One region of the Moritella sp. 5 genome, then DNA from elsewhere that is predicted to be linked to it. Evidence: predicted binding sites of a transcription regulator. Region 1 holds the regulator's gene; the other holds the start of a gene.
The links. Region 1 encodes LexA, which represses DNA repair genes until DNA is damaged. Its sites were predicted from a motif close to TACTGTATNNNNATACAGTA; they were not measured.
Positions count from the first base shown of each region.

Region 2: HWV01_RS11640 (YebG family protein) is a predicted target of LexA. The motif match lies at 2,103-2,122, and genes of this name have one in related genera.

Region 1 covers NZ_CP056122.1:4,776,490-4,784,626, forward strand. Annotated here, with positions in the region: gene HWV01_RS21320 (hypothetical protein) at 1-167, opposite strand, end outside; gene trmL (tRNA (uridine(34)/cytosine(34)/5-carboxymethylaminomethyluridine(34)-2'-O)-methyltransferase TrmL) at 247-711, shown strand; gene fghA (S-formylglutathione hydrolase) at 769-1,614, opposite strand; gene HWV01_RS21335 (S-(hydroxymethyl)glutathione dehydrogenase/class III alcohol dehydrogenase) at 1,673-2,803, opposite strand; gene HWV01_RS21340 (MATE family efflux transporter) at 3,071-4,402, opposite strand; gene lexA (transcriptional repressor LexA) at 4,855-5,478, opposite strand; gene plsB (glycerol-3-phosphate 1-O-acyltransferase PlsB) at 5,676-8,111, shown strand.
Region 2 covers NZ_CP056122.1:2,569,350-2,577,486, reverse strand. Annotated here, with positions in the region: gene HWV01_RS11655 (MlaD family protein) at 1-688, opposite strand, end outside; gene HWV01_RS11650 (paraquat-inducible protein A) at 675-1,298, opposite strand; gene HWV01_RS11645 (paraquat-inducible protein A) at 1,285-1,893, opposite strand; gene HWV01_RS11640 (YebG family protein) at 2,141-2,452, shown strand; gene proQ (RNA chaperone ProQ) at 2,658-3,290, shown strand; gene prc (carboxy terminal-processing peptidase) at 3,404-5,404, shown strand; gene pepN (aminopeptidase N) at 5,496-8,108, shown strand.

The DNA of each region.
Region 1 (8,137 bases):
GGAAACATTTTCTCTATTTGTCGACGCTGCTCCACTCGGGCTTTTTTCTTCTCGTATATTTCTGTATCCAAATCTGCAAAGAACATATTAATCAGAATATTCAAGCTAAAAGGGATCGCGCTTAATATAATCAAGCCTGCTACGATCAAACTACTACGCTTTTTCATCACTTTTACCATTAGGTTGTTAAATTTGCTATTCTACGCAAAGTACCTACGTTATATAACCCTGAACTGAGACTTTATTATGTTACAAGTAGCACTATTTGAACCTGAGATCCCACCAAATACAGGTAATATCATTCGCCTTTGTGCCAATTCTGGTTTCAAATTGCATTTAATCGAACCGCTTGGTTTTGAATGGGATGATAAAAGGGTAAAACGTGCGGGACTGGATTATCATGAATTTGCAGACGTAAAACGTCATGCTAATTATCAAGCATTTTTAGATTGTGTAGGTGATGCTCGTATTTTTGCATGTACAACCAAAGGCACAAAATACCATCATGAAGCGCAATATCAAGCAGGTGATGTTTTATTATTTGGACCTGAAACACGTGGTCTACCGCCAGAAGTACTCGATACATTGCCACAAGAGCAAAAAGTAAGAATTCCGATGCTACCAGAGAGTCGCAGCATGAATCTATCGAACGCGGTATCTGTTTTTATCTATGAAAGCTGGCGCCAGCTGGATTTTGCAGGTTCAAAATAAAAGAAAGGGTGATAGAAACAAGCTCCATCACCCTTATAATCAAATTTTTTGTAATACTTATTTCGCTAAGTTAGCCGCATGAAAACGCATATGTTTTTCAATAAACGTAGCGATAAAATAGTAACTATGATCATAACCATCATGCATTTCTAGCGTGAGAGGATAACCCTTTAGCGCAGCCGCAGCAGCCAGCATATTCGGCTTAAGTTGCTCATCCAAAAATGAATCATCTTTGCCTTGCTCAACCATCGCAGGTACAAATTTATTCGCTTTCGCCATCAATAAACTGGCATCGTATTGTTGCCACGTTGCTTTATCTTTACCGAGATAATTTTGTAATGCTTTTTGCCCCCAAGGACAATTGATTGGATTACTAATCGGACTAAATGCCGTCACGGAACGATAGCGTTCTGGATTACGCAATGCCATTACTAACGCACCATGCCCCCCCATCGAATGCCCACTGATCACACGCTCTTGTGTAACCGGGAAATTAGCTTCAATTAATGCAGGCAATTCATTAAGCACATAGTCATACATTTGATAATGTGTGTTCCACGGTGCTTGTGTGGCATTCACATAAAATCCAGCACCTAAACCAAAATCATACGCTTGGTCAACATCATCAGGTACACCTTCACCACGCGGACTAGTATCCGGTGCCACGATCGCAATACCCAGTTCTGCAGCAATACGCTGAGCACCGGATTTTTGCATAAAGTTTTCATCAGTACACGTCAGGCCAGACAACCAATACATCACAGGTACTTTACGCATATTGGATGCTTGCGGTGGTAAATACACAGCAAAACGCATCTGACAGTTTAGTACATTCGACGCATGGTTATATTGATGCTGCCAACCGCCAAACATTTTATTACTACTAACAACTTCTATAGACATGACAAACCTTTACTAGTCGTCCCGCTATGTAGATTATAAATAGCGGGACATATTTTAATTATTTATCGAAATGAATAACCGTACGGATACTTTCACCGCGGTGCATTAAATCAAATGATTCATTGATGTCTTCAAGACCCATGGTATGAGTAATGAAATCACTTAATTTGAATTCACCTTGTAAATAACGTTCAACGTAATCAGGTAGCTCTGTACGGCCTTTAACACCACCGAATGCAGAACCACGCCATACACGACCAGTTACTAGTTGGAATGGACGTGTTGAGATCTCTTGACCTGCACCAGCCACACCAATGACGATTGATTCACCCCAACCTTTGTGACAACATTCTAATGCAGAACGCATTAAGTTAACGTTACCAATACATTCGAATGAGTAATCTACACCACCGTCAGTTAATTCAACAATAACGTCTTGAATTGGCTTGTCATAATCTTTTGGATTAATGAAGTCTGTTGCACCTAATTTCTTCGCTAGTTCGAATTTACTTTCGTTAATATCGATAGCAATAATACGACTAGCCTTTGCCATCGTTGCACCGATAACAGCAGAAAGACCGATACCGCCTAGACCGAAGATAGCAACGGTTGCGCCTTCTTCAACTTTAGCCGTATTCATTACCGCGCCCATACCTGTCGTTACACCACAACCAAGTAGACATACTTCTTCAAGCGGTGCTTCTTTATTAACTTTCGCTAACGAGATTTCTGGTAATACGGTGTATTCAGAGAATGTTGAACAACCCATGTAATGAAAGATTGGCTGACCGTCTTTATAAAAACGCGTAGTGCCATCTGGCATTAGGCCTTTACCCTGTGTTTCACGGATCTGTTGGCAAAGGTTGGTTTTGCCTGATTTACAGAACTTACATTCGCCACATTCTGGTGTATATAAAGGAATAACGTGATCGCCTACTTGAACACTGGTAACGCCTTCGCCGATTTGCTCAACGATACCGCCACCTTCGTGACCAAGAATTACAGGGAAGATACCTTCTGGATCATCGCCAGATAATGTGAATGCATCGGTATGACATACGCCAGATGCGATCACTTTAACTAACACTTCACCTTTTCTAGGTAACATTACATCCACTTCTTCGATCGATAGTGGTTGGTTTGGACCCCAAGCAATAGCTGCTTTGGATTTAATAAATTTGTCAGTCATGTTCATCTCCATTGGGATAAAATTAATATGCCGTAATACCTATCTATGTATTCGGCCGGTCATACTGTATGGCGCTCATTATATTCATTTGCACAGAAATGATAATACCCTTGAAATACAAATTACTTTTACCCAGATGTAACAATAAAAAGGAAAGCAAAAATACCGCGGTAATTTCATCTTTCTTTTTCGTTAATAACGAACTTGATAACAGTGCTGTATTATCAGGAAGGCTTAAACCTCTTCAGTATAGTCGATAGAATTTCATTACATGCTCTTCTCTTGTAGCGAAGGGTATAGCAACCAAGCGAGTGATAATCCACGAGCAAGCATAAAAGTATTCATCGCCAGCCATAAAGCATGATTACCTAATCCACTGCTAATAACATATGTAGGTAAGAATATACAAACGACACAAAATAACATGCTGTTACGCATATCTTTTGCCCGAGTTGCACCAATAAATACGCCATCAAATACAAAACACCATACTGCTGTAAAGGGTAATAACACTAACCAAGGTAAATACTCAACAGCAATCGTATTAACACTTTCTATATCCGTGATCATACGCACCATACCCTCGCCAAAGATGAAAAAAGTCGTAGAGAAAAGAACGGAAAATATACCCGCCCAGATCAATGACGCGAGAATTGATTGACGATAAGCAAGGGTATTTTTAGCGCCAATCGCCTTACCTACCATAGCTTCCACCGCGTAAGCTACGCCATCCAGCGCAAAAGAGATAAACATCAGAAAATTGAGTAACACCGCATTCGCCGCAATATACTCATCACCAAGACTTGCAGCTTTAAATGTCATGAAGGCGAATGTCAGTTGTAAACAGAGCGAACGGATAAATATATCACGGTTGAGTGACAGTAAACCCTGTAATTTATCTGATGCAAATAAACGACTGATAATGTCAGCTCTATGAGGTAACGAAAACTTACCGAGCTGCTTTAGTACTAATAATAAGCCAAATAACAAAGCAACATACTCTGCAATCACCGACGCAGCCGCAGCGCCCTCTACACCCCATTCTAAATACACCACAAATAAAATATCTAAGAAAATATTAAACACGTTAGCAATAATTAATAACAGCATCGGTGCTTTCATATTTTGCAGGCCAATTAACCAACCTAATATCGCAAAATTAAATAACGCAGCAGGGATCCCCCACATACGAATCGATAAATAGGCCTGTGCATTTAGTTGTACATTGTCACTTGCTTCCGTCAGCATTAGGGCTAATTCAACAATATAATTTTTACACAACAGTAATAAAACCGATAAACAAAACGCAATTAACAAGGCGTGTGCGAGCGTCATTAATATCTCAGAACTATCTTGTTTACCAAGTGCCTGTGCAGTCAATCCTGTTGTCGACATGCGTAAGAAATTACACATAGAGACAATAAACATGACCACAGTGGAACCCAATGCAACCCCACCGAGATACCAAGCTTGTTCAAGATGACCAATAACGATGCTATCAACCAAACCTAATAGTGGAATACTGATATTTGACAAGATCATTGGCAATGCCAACGCGATGATATTTCGATGCACCGAAGTAGGAATGGATAACCACATAGACGGATTCAACTTTGTATAAGGGAGGAAAAAGATGCCAAAGTCTATCTAACTTAAATTATGAAACAAAGTATTACCTATCAAATAATTAAAACAACTCTATTTCACCTTCATCCATCGACCCTGTACTGATCGTCTTCTTTTGTACTTGCAGTGATTGTTGCTTTAACTGTTCAGCAGACAAATTTAATTAATTCTTGGTGTAACCGCGCTGGTGTCATTTGCCCTCTAATATCCGCATTACATTTATTTTTATATCTCATGTTGAGTATAGGGAAAGAAAATTAATAGGTAGAAGATGATCAGAACTGTGATGTTAAAGCAAGATTTGAAAACGATGTCTAAATTTAAAGATAGGGTGATAAGAAAGGAAAAAGAAATATAAAGGTAGATAGTCAACAATAGGATTATTTACTATCTACCTTCAGGCTCGATGGCGTAATAAAGTGTGATTACATCCAATCGGTATTACGAATAATACCGACAGCGACACCTTCAATATCAAAATTTTGGAAATTTAAATCAACACGAATTGTGCTCATTTCATCATTCTCAGGATGCAGTAAGATTTCACTGCCCTGCTGTTCAAAACGCTTAACAGTTACTTCATCGTCAACACGCGCAACAACAACTTGACCTTTACTGATATTTTTAGTTTTATGTACAGCTAATAAATCGCCATCCATAATCCCAATATTACGCATACTTTCACCACGTACACGCAGTAAAAAGTCTGCCGTTGGTGTAAACATTGAAGGGTCAACATTATAGTGTGCTTCAATATGTTCTTGAGCTAAAATAGGCTCACCGGCGGCAACCTGCCCAATTAAAGGTAAACCACAGTCATTACTGGCTTGGTCAGCATCAACCAACAAACGAATACCACGAGAAGTACCCGCAAGAATTTCGATATGGCCCTTTCGTGCTAATGCCTTTAAATGCTCTTCCGCAGCATTAGGTGAACGGAAACCAAGTTCCTTAGCAATTTCAGCTCGGGTCGGTGGCATACCAGTATTTTTAATATGTTGTTTAACTAATTCAAATACTTCTGCTTGTCTTTGTGTCAATGCTTTCATCATGAACCCTAACTGGTTTTATATACAGTTTCTTGTAATTATATACAGTATTATCAAGTTTGCAATATAAGCCTTGAGTATATCTGGATAATAATGAATTAATCGTTTGCTGGCGCTGAAACACAGATTTATGGCTACACATCTGATATTATTGGAGTAAGCACTCTCTCACTTTAAACAACAGAATGATAACACCTATGCAACAGACACCGTCAATGTTAAGTCGAAGTTTCGTTAACGGCTTAGTTAAATCTCAGTACGTACCAGATAATCCCGTTGATGCGTTAAATCTAGATTTAACACGTCCTATTGTTTATGCTTTAAAAACTAAATCGATGACCGATCTCGTGGCATTACAACGAGCTTGTAAAGAACGAGGCTTACCCGACCCACTTACACCAATAAAAGTAAACGGGGTCATCATACCCAGTTATGTTTGCTTAGATAATCCAGCGCCTCTCTTCGGCCGAGTAAAAGATACTGACGTATTTTTTGACGAATTCCAACAGCTATTACGCTTACATAAAGATGATAAAGCCCTTGATATCCAATTGATGCCAGTCGCATTATTTTGGGGCCGCGCACCCGGTAAAGAAGGTCAAGTACCACTACTATCATTAGCAAACAGTATTTCACCAAGCCGTTTACGTAAAACAATCATTGTGGGTCTTAACCGTAAAGATAACTTAGTTCGTTTTAACAAACCTGTATCACTGCGTTTCATGGCCGATCAGCACGGCACCGATGAAAAAATCGTACAGAAATTAATTCGTGTTGCTAAGATCCATTTCAGTCGTCAAAAATTAGCCGCATCAGGTCCTAAACTACCTAACCGCTACCAACTTTTTGAACAACTACTGCGTAACCCAGAAGTTAAAAAAGCCATTCAAGTTGAGATCGCTGAGCATAATATTTCAGCGAAAAAAGCGGAAAAGCGAGCCAATGATTACATCGATGAAATCGCCAGTGATTTTTCGTATAAACTCGTAAAAAACACCAGTAATTTTATGAGCTGGTTATGGAATAAGATCTACAGCGGTATCAAAGTTAATAACGCCGAACAAGTGCGGAAACTTGCCGCCGATGGTCATGAAATCGTATTTATGCCTTGCCATCGTAGCCACATGGATTACTTACTTATTTCTTATGTTATTTACAATGAAGGTTTGATCCCACCACACATTGCAGCTGGTATTAATCTTAACTTTTTCCCTGCCGGCCCTATGTTCCGTCGTGGCGGCGCATTCTTTTTACGCCGTACGTTTAAAGGTAATAAACTTTATGCAACCGTCTTCAGAGAGTACCTAAGCTTATTATTCTCAAAAGGATATTCTGTTGAATTCTTTACTGAAGGTGGCCGAAGCCGTACAGGACGTTTATTACCACCAAAAACCGGTATGCTTAACATGACATTACAAGCGATGCTGAGAGAACAAAGCCGACCAATTACATTAGTGCCGGTATATCTAGGCTACGATCATGTAATGGAAGTGAGCACCTACGTAAAAGAGTTATCAGGGGCTAATAAGAAAAAGGAAAGTGTATTCCAAGTATTTGGGATCGCCAAAAAACTTAAAAATTATGGCCAAGCATTTGTTAACTTTGGTGAACCGATCAACCTTAACCAATATTTAAACAAACACGTTGAAAACTGGCGTGATGATATGAATATGCCGGTTGAAGAACAGCCTCAGTGGCTAAACCAAACAACTCGCGATCTTGCGAATCAAGTGATGATAAATATCAATAGTGCCGCAGCGGTAAATGCCTTAACGATTTGCGCAGTAATTTTACACGCCGCGCCACATAAGGCACTGAGCCGAGAAATTTTGGTGAAGCAAATTGATAGTTACTTAAAATTACTTCGTAACAACCCATATAGTGAATTTAGTACCTTACCAGAAAACAGTGCAGAAGAGATTTTAGACCAAGCGATCTCGATGAAGAAATTCACCGTACGTGAAGATAGCTTAGGACAAATGCTATCGATGTCATATGAACAAGCTGTACTATTAACCTTCTACCGTAATAATATTTTACACCTGTTTGCACTACCGTCATTAATTGCCGCAATCGTGACAGAAAAACCACGGACCAGTGTAGAAGAAATTAATGGTAAAGTTCGCCAGCTTTATCCGTTAATTCAAGCGGAATTGTTCTTGAAATATTCAGACGATGAATTAGATGATTGTATCACTGATACGCTAACTGAGATGCAGACACAGGGATTAATCGTCAATAGTGACAGTGTCATTATACCGGTTAACGAACACTTAATGTCACTAAGACTACTTGCTGCAAGCATCCAAGAAACGCTACAACGTTATGCGATTGTACTGACCGTATTAGAGCATAACCAAGTCATTGAAAAGAGCCTACTCGAAGATCGTAGTCAGTTAATTGCCGAACGTTTATCATCGCTAAATGGTGTGAGTGCGCCAGAGTTTTTTGATAAGAAAGTGCTCGCTATCTTTATTAATAAACTCCAAGAACTGCACTACTTATCTGATGAAGGCACAGCTAAAGCCGATAAAATTAGTCAGTTAGCGAATATAGTCAGAAGCTTGACCACGCTTGAAGTGAAGCAAACAATCTCAGATGTAATACTTAGTCAACAATTTAGTGACGACTAGGTAACTATCACGTATGAGAATATTAC
Region 2 (8,137 bases), 2.2 Mb from region 1:
CATTCCAAAATCGAGATGTGTCTTTAACAAGATAGCTATATTGTTTATTTATGACGGCTTCGACTAGGATCTCATCGGTTTTTTTATCCAGCGTAAAACTATGTACTTGACCGACAGGGATCTTCTTATAGAAAATCTCCGAGCCAGGGCGCACAGATGAAAGCTTGTCAGCTGTTAAATGCACAATCAACCCCTCATCATCTGGCGGATTGTTCGGCGCATTCTGTATCGCTGTAAATTTGATACTGTATTCACCATCACCCGGTAAAAGGTCAATATAGTTTCCTGTTACTAGGGCGTCTAAACCTGAAATTCCTGCAATAGAGGCTTTTGGCGCAACGAGCCAAAATTGTGTGTTACGGCGCAGTACTTGCTCTGCTTTATTATCAATTTCAGCAGTAACATAAACGCCTTTAAGGTTGTCATCTAGCGCGATGTTTTTTACCTTACCTATTATTAATCCTTGGTATTTAACCAGTGTTTTACCAGCGACAATGCCATTCGCATTCGAGAAGTGTACTCGGATCTCGATACCGGCTTGGGTAATGCTTTGGTACATAAGGTAGAGTCCTAGTATGACTGCTACAATGGGTAACAACCATATTGGCGACATCACATTCGGCTTATGTAACACAGGTTTAGGTGCATTACAGTTATCCGGCATTTGTGGTTCGTTATTTTCTTTCATTTGTATGGTTTAAATCCCAAATTAAACGTGTATCAAAACTTTCTGCGGCGAGGATTGTTAATATAACAACCAACCCAAAGCAAGTGGCTCCATATCCGGGGTCAACTGAGAGTAAATTTCCTCGGTTGAGCACCGCGACCATAATCGATATAACAAACAAATCCATGATGGACCATTTGCCGATCCAATGAATTGCATTAAATAATAATAATTTTCGTTTTGGTGTAATAAATATTTTATTTTGAATCGATAATAAAATCAGCATTAAACCTATTATTTTAAATAGCGGAACTAAAATAGAGGCGATAAATATAATGATCGCAATACCTAAATCATCACTTTTTGCTAGTGCGATGGTACCAGACATAATGGTGTCTGGCGTAGACTGACCAGCACTTGTTAGCGTACTTATCGGTAAAAAATTGGCCGGAATCATCATAACTGCCGCCGTAATCAAGAGTGCCCATGTTTTTTGGATACTACGTGGTATACGAAAATGAACACGCGTGAAACAACGCGGACAACGTTGCCGTTTAACCTCCTGCTTCACATCGATTAATAAGTTACATTCATGACATTGGGCAATTTTATTATCTTTAGCGTTTTGCATTTTTCTCCATTTTCTGCCAGAAAATTTCTAGGTTGAGTCCATACATAATAAGGCTAGAAATAAACATAAGTGAAACAAAGCTAAGTAAACCTAACTGAAATTGGATATCAGCAATGTCAGAAAGTTTAAATATAGCGATCAAAAAGCTAACAAGATAAACTTCTAGCATACTCCATTCGGTAAAAAACTTAACGAGTTTGAGTAATAATATGAGCTGTGGTGTATTACGTTTAGTTAGTAGTAATAAACAAGCTTGTACGAGACAAGATAAAAATAGAAAGGGCGCAATAAAACTACAAAAAATAACGAGTAAACCGACGAAGTAAAACTTTTTTTGTAATAAGGCCCAAGCGCCTTGAATGAGTGTCGCCGATTCTTCGTTCCCGAGCATGGTGATCGTGAACATTGGAAACACATTTGCAATAACAACAAGTATAAGCCCGGTTAGTGAAAGCGCTAATATGGCGCTAATGGAAAAAGCATTATTTGTATATAATAACGAATTACAACGGGGGCACAGTGCATGCCTATTTTTTGCAATAGGTATATGATCAACAATAAGATCACATTTATTACAGACATTAATATTCGACATTTACACCCGCCAATAGTTAATTCACTATGCTTTTAAAGTTAGCACAATCATATTCCGTTCATTAATAGCATTATTTTATTGCAAATATCAACAGTATCACAAGTTTATCCTTCATGATTTTGATTATAATTTGACTAAATTAGTCTGCCTTAACTTGAATCGGGCATATTTTATGATCAGTGACTTGAATTAACAGGGAATACTAAATACACTGTCATAATATACAGTGTATTTAGGGAATTAGTTTATGGCCGTAATAGTAAAGTATGTAGTTGAGCGAAATGGTGTGGAAAAAATGGTATCTACAAGTAAAAAAGAAGCGGATGCATATGACAAGATGTTAGATGTGGCGGATGGTCTTACAGACTTTATCGGTACGTCATCACTTGGAATTGATGACCGTCTTACAGAAGAGTTAGCATTATACTTGGCACAAAATAGTGCTTCGCTACAGGTAATCTTGAAAGGTGGTAAATTAAACGCGACTGAAGAGAGTAAAGAAAAGGCACCAAAAGCTAAAAAATCGCCAAAAGTTGCGGAAGGAAAAGAAGCTGCTTAATCTTTCATACGCTTAATTATTGTTTGTCAAAGCATAAAAAATCACCGGAAGAGTTATTTTTTAACACCTTTTTGGGTTAAGTTGGCGGATTAAAGATAGCATTTAATTGCAATCGCTTTATAATAGCGATAAATTTTATACATGCGATATAGCAAGATTACAATTTTGTTATATCAGAACAATTAGAAGTAATTTAAGGTAATTCATGGAAAACATTGAAAAGCTAAAAAATAGCAAAGAAGTTATCGCTTATTTGGTAGAAATATTCCCAAAATGTTTCACTGCAAAGGGCGAAGCTAAACCGCTAAAAATTGGCATTTTTCAAGATCTAGCTGAGCGTCTAAAAGAAGATGATAAAGTTAGTAAAACATTATTACGTACGGCACTTCGTCAGTATACTGCAAGCTGGCGTTACCTTCACGGCGCTAAAAAAGATGCTGTACGAGTTGACTTAGATGGCAACGACGCAGGTGTTTTAGATGCAGAGCACATTGAGCATGCACAAAAAACACTTGAAGAAAGCAAAACTAAATTTTTCGCTGAACGTAATAAGAAAAATGCAGAACAAAAGGCAAAAGCTGAAAAGCAAAAACCTGCTGTTAAAAGAGCACCTAAAAAAGTAGCTAAAAAATCTGCACCTAAAGTAGATCAAAAGCCTACAGTTAAAGTTGAACGCCCTGTAAATGAGGCTGAACTTAAATCAGGTCAATCTGTCAAAGTTGTAATTGGTAAAGCACCGGTACAAGCAACTATCGTTGAAGTATCTAAAGATGGTGTTCAAGTTGAACTGCTATCTGGACTTTCTCTAAAAGTAAAAAAAGAGCACCTTTTTGTATAAAGCAATAAGAGTGTTCTGAATTTTTAATGGTCGAGTGTTAGCTAAATATATGAAATTTCGCTAATACTTGACTATTATGAGTTTAGCGTTACTTATTCTCAAAAGGATTTTTAATGAAAAAAGTTTTACAAAGAACTTTTATCAGTGCTTCGGTACTATTGGCCACGCATGCTTTTGCATTTGACCCTGCCATTTCTATTCAAGAACTCCCTACATTAAAGCAAGAAGCTCAGCATTCTGAAGCAAGTAAACGTCTTGTTAATCTCTTTACTCGTTCGCATTATAAATCGGTTGATTTTGATAGCGGTTTTGCTGTCGAAGTTTTTGATCGTTATTTAAAGCAACTTGATGCCTATCGCACCATTTTCTTGCAAAGTGATATCGATAGTTTTAATAAATACGCTCTGTCGTTTAAAAAAGATTTTCGTCAAGGTCGACTTGCACCTGCATATGATATTTATACTGTAGGTCTTCAACGTCGTTATGAACGTTTTGCATACGCATTAACGTTACTTGATACTGAAATCAAGTTTGATAGTGATGATGCGTATTATTTTGACACATCTAAATTAGACTGGGCAAAGTCGACTGATGAATTAAATGAGTTATGGCGCCAAAAAGTTAAATATGAAGCACTCAATTTAAAATTAACCGGTAAAGACTGGCCTGAGATTCAAAAATTACTGCGCAAACGTTACGATACTGCCATTAAGCGTTTAAAACAGACACAAAGTGAAGATGTGTTCCAAACATTGATGAACTCATACGCACGGAGCATCGAACCGCACACCTCTTATTTATCCCCACGTAATGCGGATCGTTTCAAAACTGAAATGAATCTTTCTTTAGAAGGTATCGGTGCAGTATTACAAACCGTTGATGACTACACCGTTATTCGTTCTTTGGTTTCTGGTGGCCCTGCTGCAGCAACTAAGCAACTCAAAGCAGAAGATAAAATTGTTGGTGTTGCGCAAGATGATAAGACGATCGTTGATATTGTTGGCTGGCGTCTTGATGATGTTGTCGACAAGATAAAAGGCCCTAAAGGCACAAAAGTCCGTCTCGAAATCATACGTGGCGAAGGTGCGAGTGCCAAGCATAAAATCGTGGAAATAATTCGCGATAAAGTACGTTTAGAAGACCGTGCTGCAAAATCGAACGTTATCGATGTTGAAGGCGAGAAGGTTGGCGTTATTGAAATACCAAGTTTCTATGACGGTTTAACTGAAAATGTACTGACTGAATTAACAAAGCTTAAAAAAGATAATGTGAGCTCTATTATTGTCGACTTACGCGATAATGGTGGCGGTGCATTAAAAGAAGCAAACTTACTTTCAGGTTTATTCTTCGATTCAGGCCCGACAGTACAGGTTCGTGATGCGAGAGATAAGGTGAATGTGCTCGAAGATCGTGATGGAAAAACGTACTATGATGGTCCGCTCGTTGTATTAGTTAACCGTTATAGTGCATCAGCGTCTGAGATCTTTGCTGCTGCATTACAAGATTATGGCCGTGCACTCATTGTTGGTGAGCAAACATTTGGTAAGGGCACTGTACAACAGCACAGGACCTTAGCACGTTTGTACGATCTATATGACAAACCAATCGGTAGTGTGCAATATACTATATCGAAATTCTACCGTATTAACGGTGGTAGCACTCAATTACGTGGTGTAATGCCTGACATTACCTTTCCATCGGCAGTGAAACCCGAAGACACTGGTGAGTCAATTGAAGATAATGCGCTGGCTTGGGACCATATCCGTAAAGCAAGCTATCAACAATCGTTAGTATTGCAGTCAAAAGTTAATAAGTTAACTGAAAGTCACAACAAGCGTGTTGCTGTTAATCCTGAGTTTAGTTATATCCAAAAAGATATTCTTAAATATAAACAGGAACTTGATAGTAAAACAATTTCTTTAAAAGAGTCTGTGCGTATTAAAGAACGAGAAGAGAGTGAAGCGATTCGTTTAACTCGTTTGAATGAACGCTTAGCACGAAAGGAATTACCTGCGGTTAAATCATATGATGATAAACCAGAGGATTTTGAGTTTGACGATACATTCTTATTAGAAGCAGCCAATATAGCGATTGATTTAAGTAAATCTAGCTAAACCACCCCTATTTTTACTCCAAGTGCAGCGGGATGCTGCACTTTTTTCCTTTATTTTTACGTCTCTATCCGTCGATAGATTAGGACTATAAATGACAGTTATGCCTAATGCTAAGCATTTAAAAGACTATACAGCTCCCAATTATTTCATAGACAATATCGATCTTGATTTTAATCTTGATGATAGCAACACTAAAATTGTTGCTATCAGTAAGGTTCGCCGTAGTGGTAGTCATAATGACCCGCTTATACTAGACGGTGTTGACCTCACATTATTATCAGTGTCTATCGATGGTCACCGTATTGATAACTACTTAGTTAAAGATAATCAGCTGATCATCTCTGATTTACCCTCTGAATGTGTATTAATCATTGAGACGGAAGTTAATCCACAGGAAAATACCAGTTTAGAAGGCTTGTATAAATCCGCTGACGCATTCTGTACGCAATGTGAATCTGAAGGCTTCCGAAAAATCACTTATTATCTTGATCGACCTGATGTACTGGCTGTGTTTAGTACTAAGATCACGGCTGACAAAGCGGCTTTCCCCTATTTATTGTCTAATGGTAACTGTGTTGATCGTGGTGAATTAGATAATGGTCGTCATTGGGTTCAATGGCGTGACCCTTATCCGAAACCGGCGTATTTATTTGCGCTGGTTGCGGGTGATTTTGATGTATTACGTGATAATTACATTACGACATCTGGTCGTGATGTGAAGTTAGAGTTGTTTGTAGATAAGGGTAACTTATCGCGAGGTCATCATGCGATTGAATCTCTGAAAAGTTCAATGAAATGGGATGAAGACCGCTTTGGCTTAGAATATGACCTTGATATTTATATGATTGTTGCTGTTGATTTCTTCAACATGGGGGCAATGGAAAATAAAGGGCTTAACGTATTCAACTCCAAATATGTATTAGCAGATGCGGCGAGTGCGACGGACGTTGATTATCTGGGTATCGAAGCTGTTATTGGTCATGAGTATTTTCACAACTGGACGGGTAATCGCATTACTTGTCGAGATTGGTTCCAGTTAAGTTTGAAAGAAGGCCTAACGGTATTTCGTGACCAAGAGTTTAGCTCTGATTTGGGCTCGCGTGCAGTTAACCGCATCCAAAACGTTAAAATTTTACGTTCTGCACAATTCCCTGAAGATGCAGGGCCAATGGCACATCCAATTCGTCCAGCGTCTGTGATTGAAATGAATAATTTCTACACTGCAACAGTCTATAATAAGGGCGCAGAAGTTATCCGCATGATCCACACGCTTCTTGGTGAACAGAATTTCCGTGCAGGTATGGATCTTTACTTTAAACGTCATGACGGTCAAGCCGTGACGTGCGATGACTTTGTTGCGTCCATGCAAGATGCATCTAGTGTAGATCTCACTTTATTTAAAAACTGGTATTCACAATCAGGTACCCCGCAAGTAACAGTGACAGATCATTACGATGCTGAAAACAATATTTATACGTTATCAATGCAACAGCATACGCCAAGCACTGCTGATCAAAAAGTAAAACAAGTACTTCATATTCCAGTTGATATTGAATTGCTTGACGCGCAGGGCGGCAAGATTGAATTAAGATTTGAGGGTAAGGGCGTTCACCATATTTTAAATCTTACTGAAAAGCAGCAAGATTTTGTGTTTGAAAATGTAATGTCTGCACCTGTACCAAGTTTATTTAGAGAGTTTTCAGCGCCAGTTAAGCTTAACTATGCTTATACCAATGAGCAACTTACAATGCTAATGGTACATGCGAGCAATGATTTTGCACGTTGGGATGCATCACAGTTATTGATTAATAAGCATGTAATTGAAAATGTAACCCGTATTCGTGATAAACAGAATCTTGTTTTGCCTGCTGTGTTTGGGCAAGCGTTCTGTGATTTAGTGAGTAATGAAGAGCTCGACCCAGCCTTAAAAGCTGAGATGTTGCAGTTCCCATCGACGAACAGTTTAATGGGCTTGTTTGACGAAGTCGATGTCGACGCCTTACTAACAGTGACTGCTTTTATTAAAGCTGAAATCGCTGCTAAAGTTGCAACAACTTGCGCCTCTATTTATGCTGACATGCCTAAACGTGCTTACGAAGTAGAGCATGCGCATATTGCTTTGCGCTCATTAAAAAATGTGTGCCTTGAATATATCGCATTAGCGGGCGTTACTCATGTTAATGAATTGGTATTAGCTCAATTTAAACAGTCAGATAATATGACCGATACCATGGGGGCGATAAGTGCTGCAAATAAAGCACAATTACCTTGCTTTAAAACCATGATGGCTGCATTTGAAACCACCTGGTCTCATGATGGTTTGGTGATGGATAAATGGTTTTCGCAAATCGGGGCTAGCCCAAGTGAAAATTGCCTCTCTGTCGTTAAAGACACGCTGAACCATGTTAGCTTCTCCTTAGCTAATCCAAATCGAACGCGTTCATTAGTGGGTAGTTTTTCTGCACATAACACCAGCGCTTTTCATGCGATTGATGGTAGTGGTTATGTTTTCTTAACAGATATTTTATGTCAGTTGAATAGCAGCAACCCGCAAATTGCATCTCGATTAATTACGCCGCTTATTGAATTTAAGAAATTTGATCAAACCCGCCAAGCGTTAATGAAAGCGCAACTGATCCGTTTAAGCAAGCTTGATGGTTTAGCTACTGATCTATTTGAAAAGATAGACCGTGCTCTAGCTTAACTCGACACCGCAGAAAACATTTAACATTA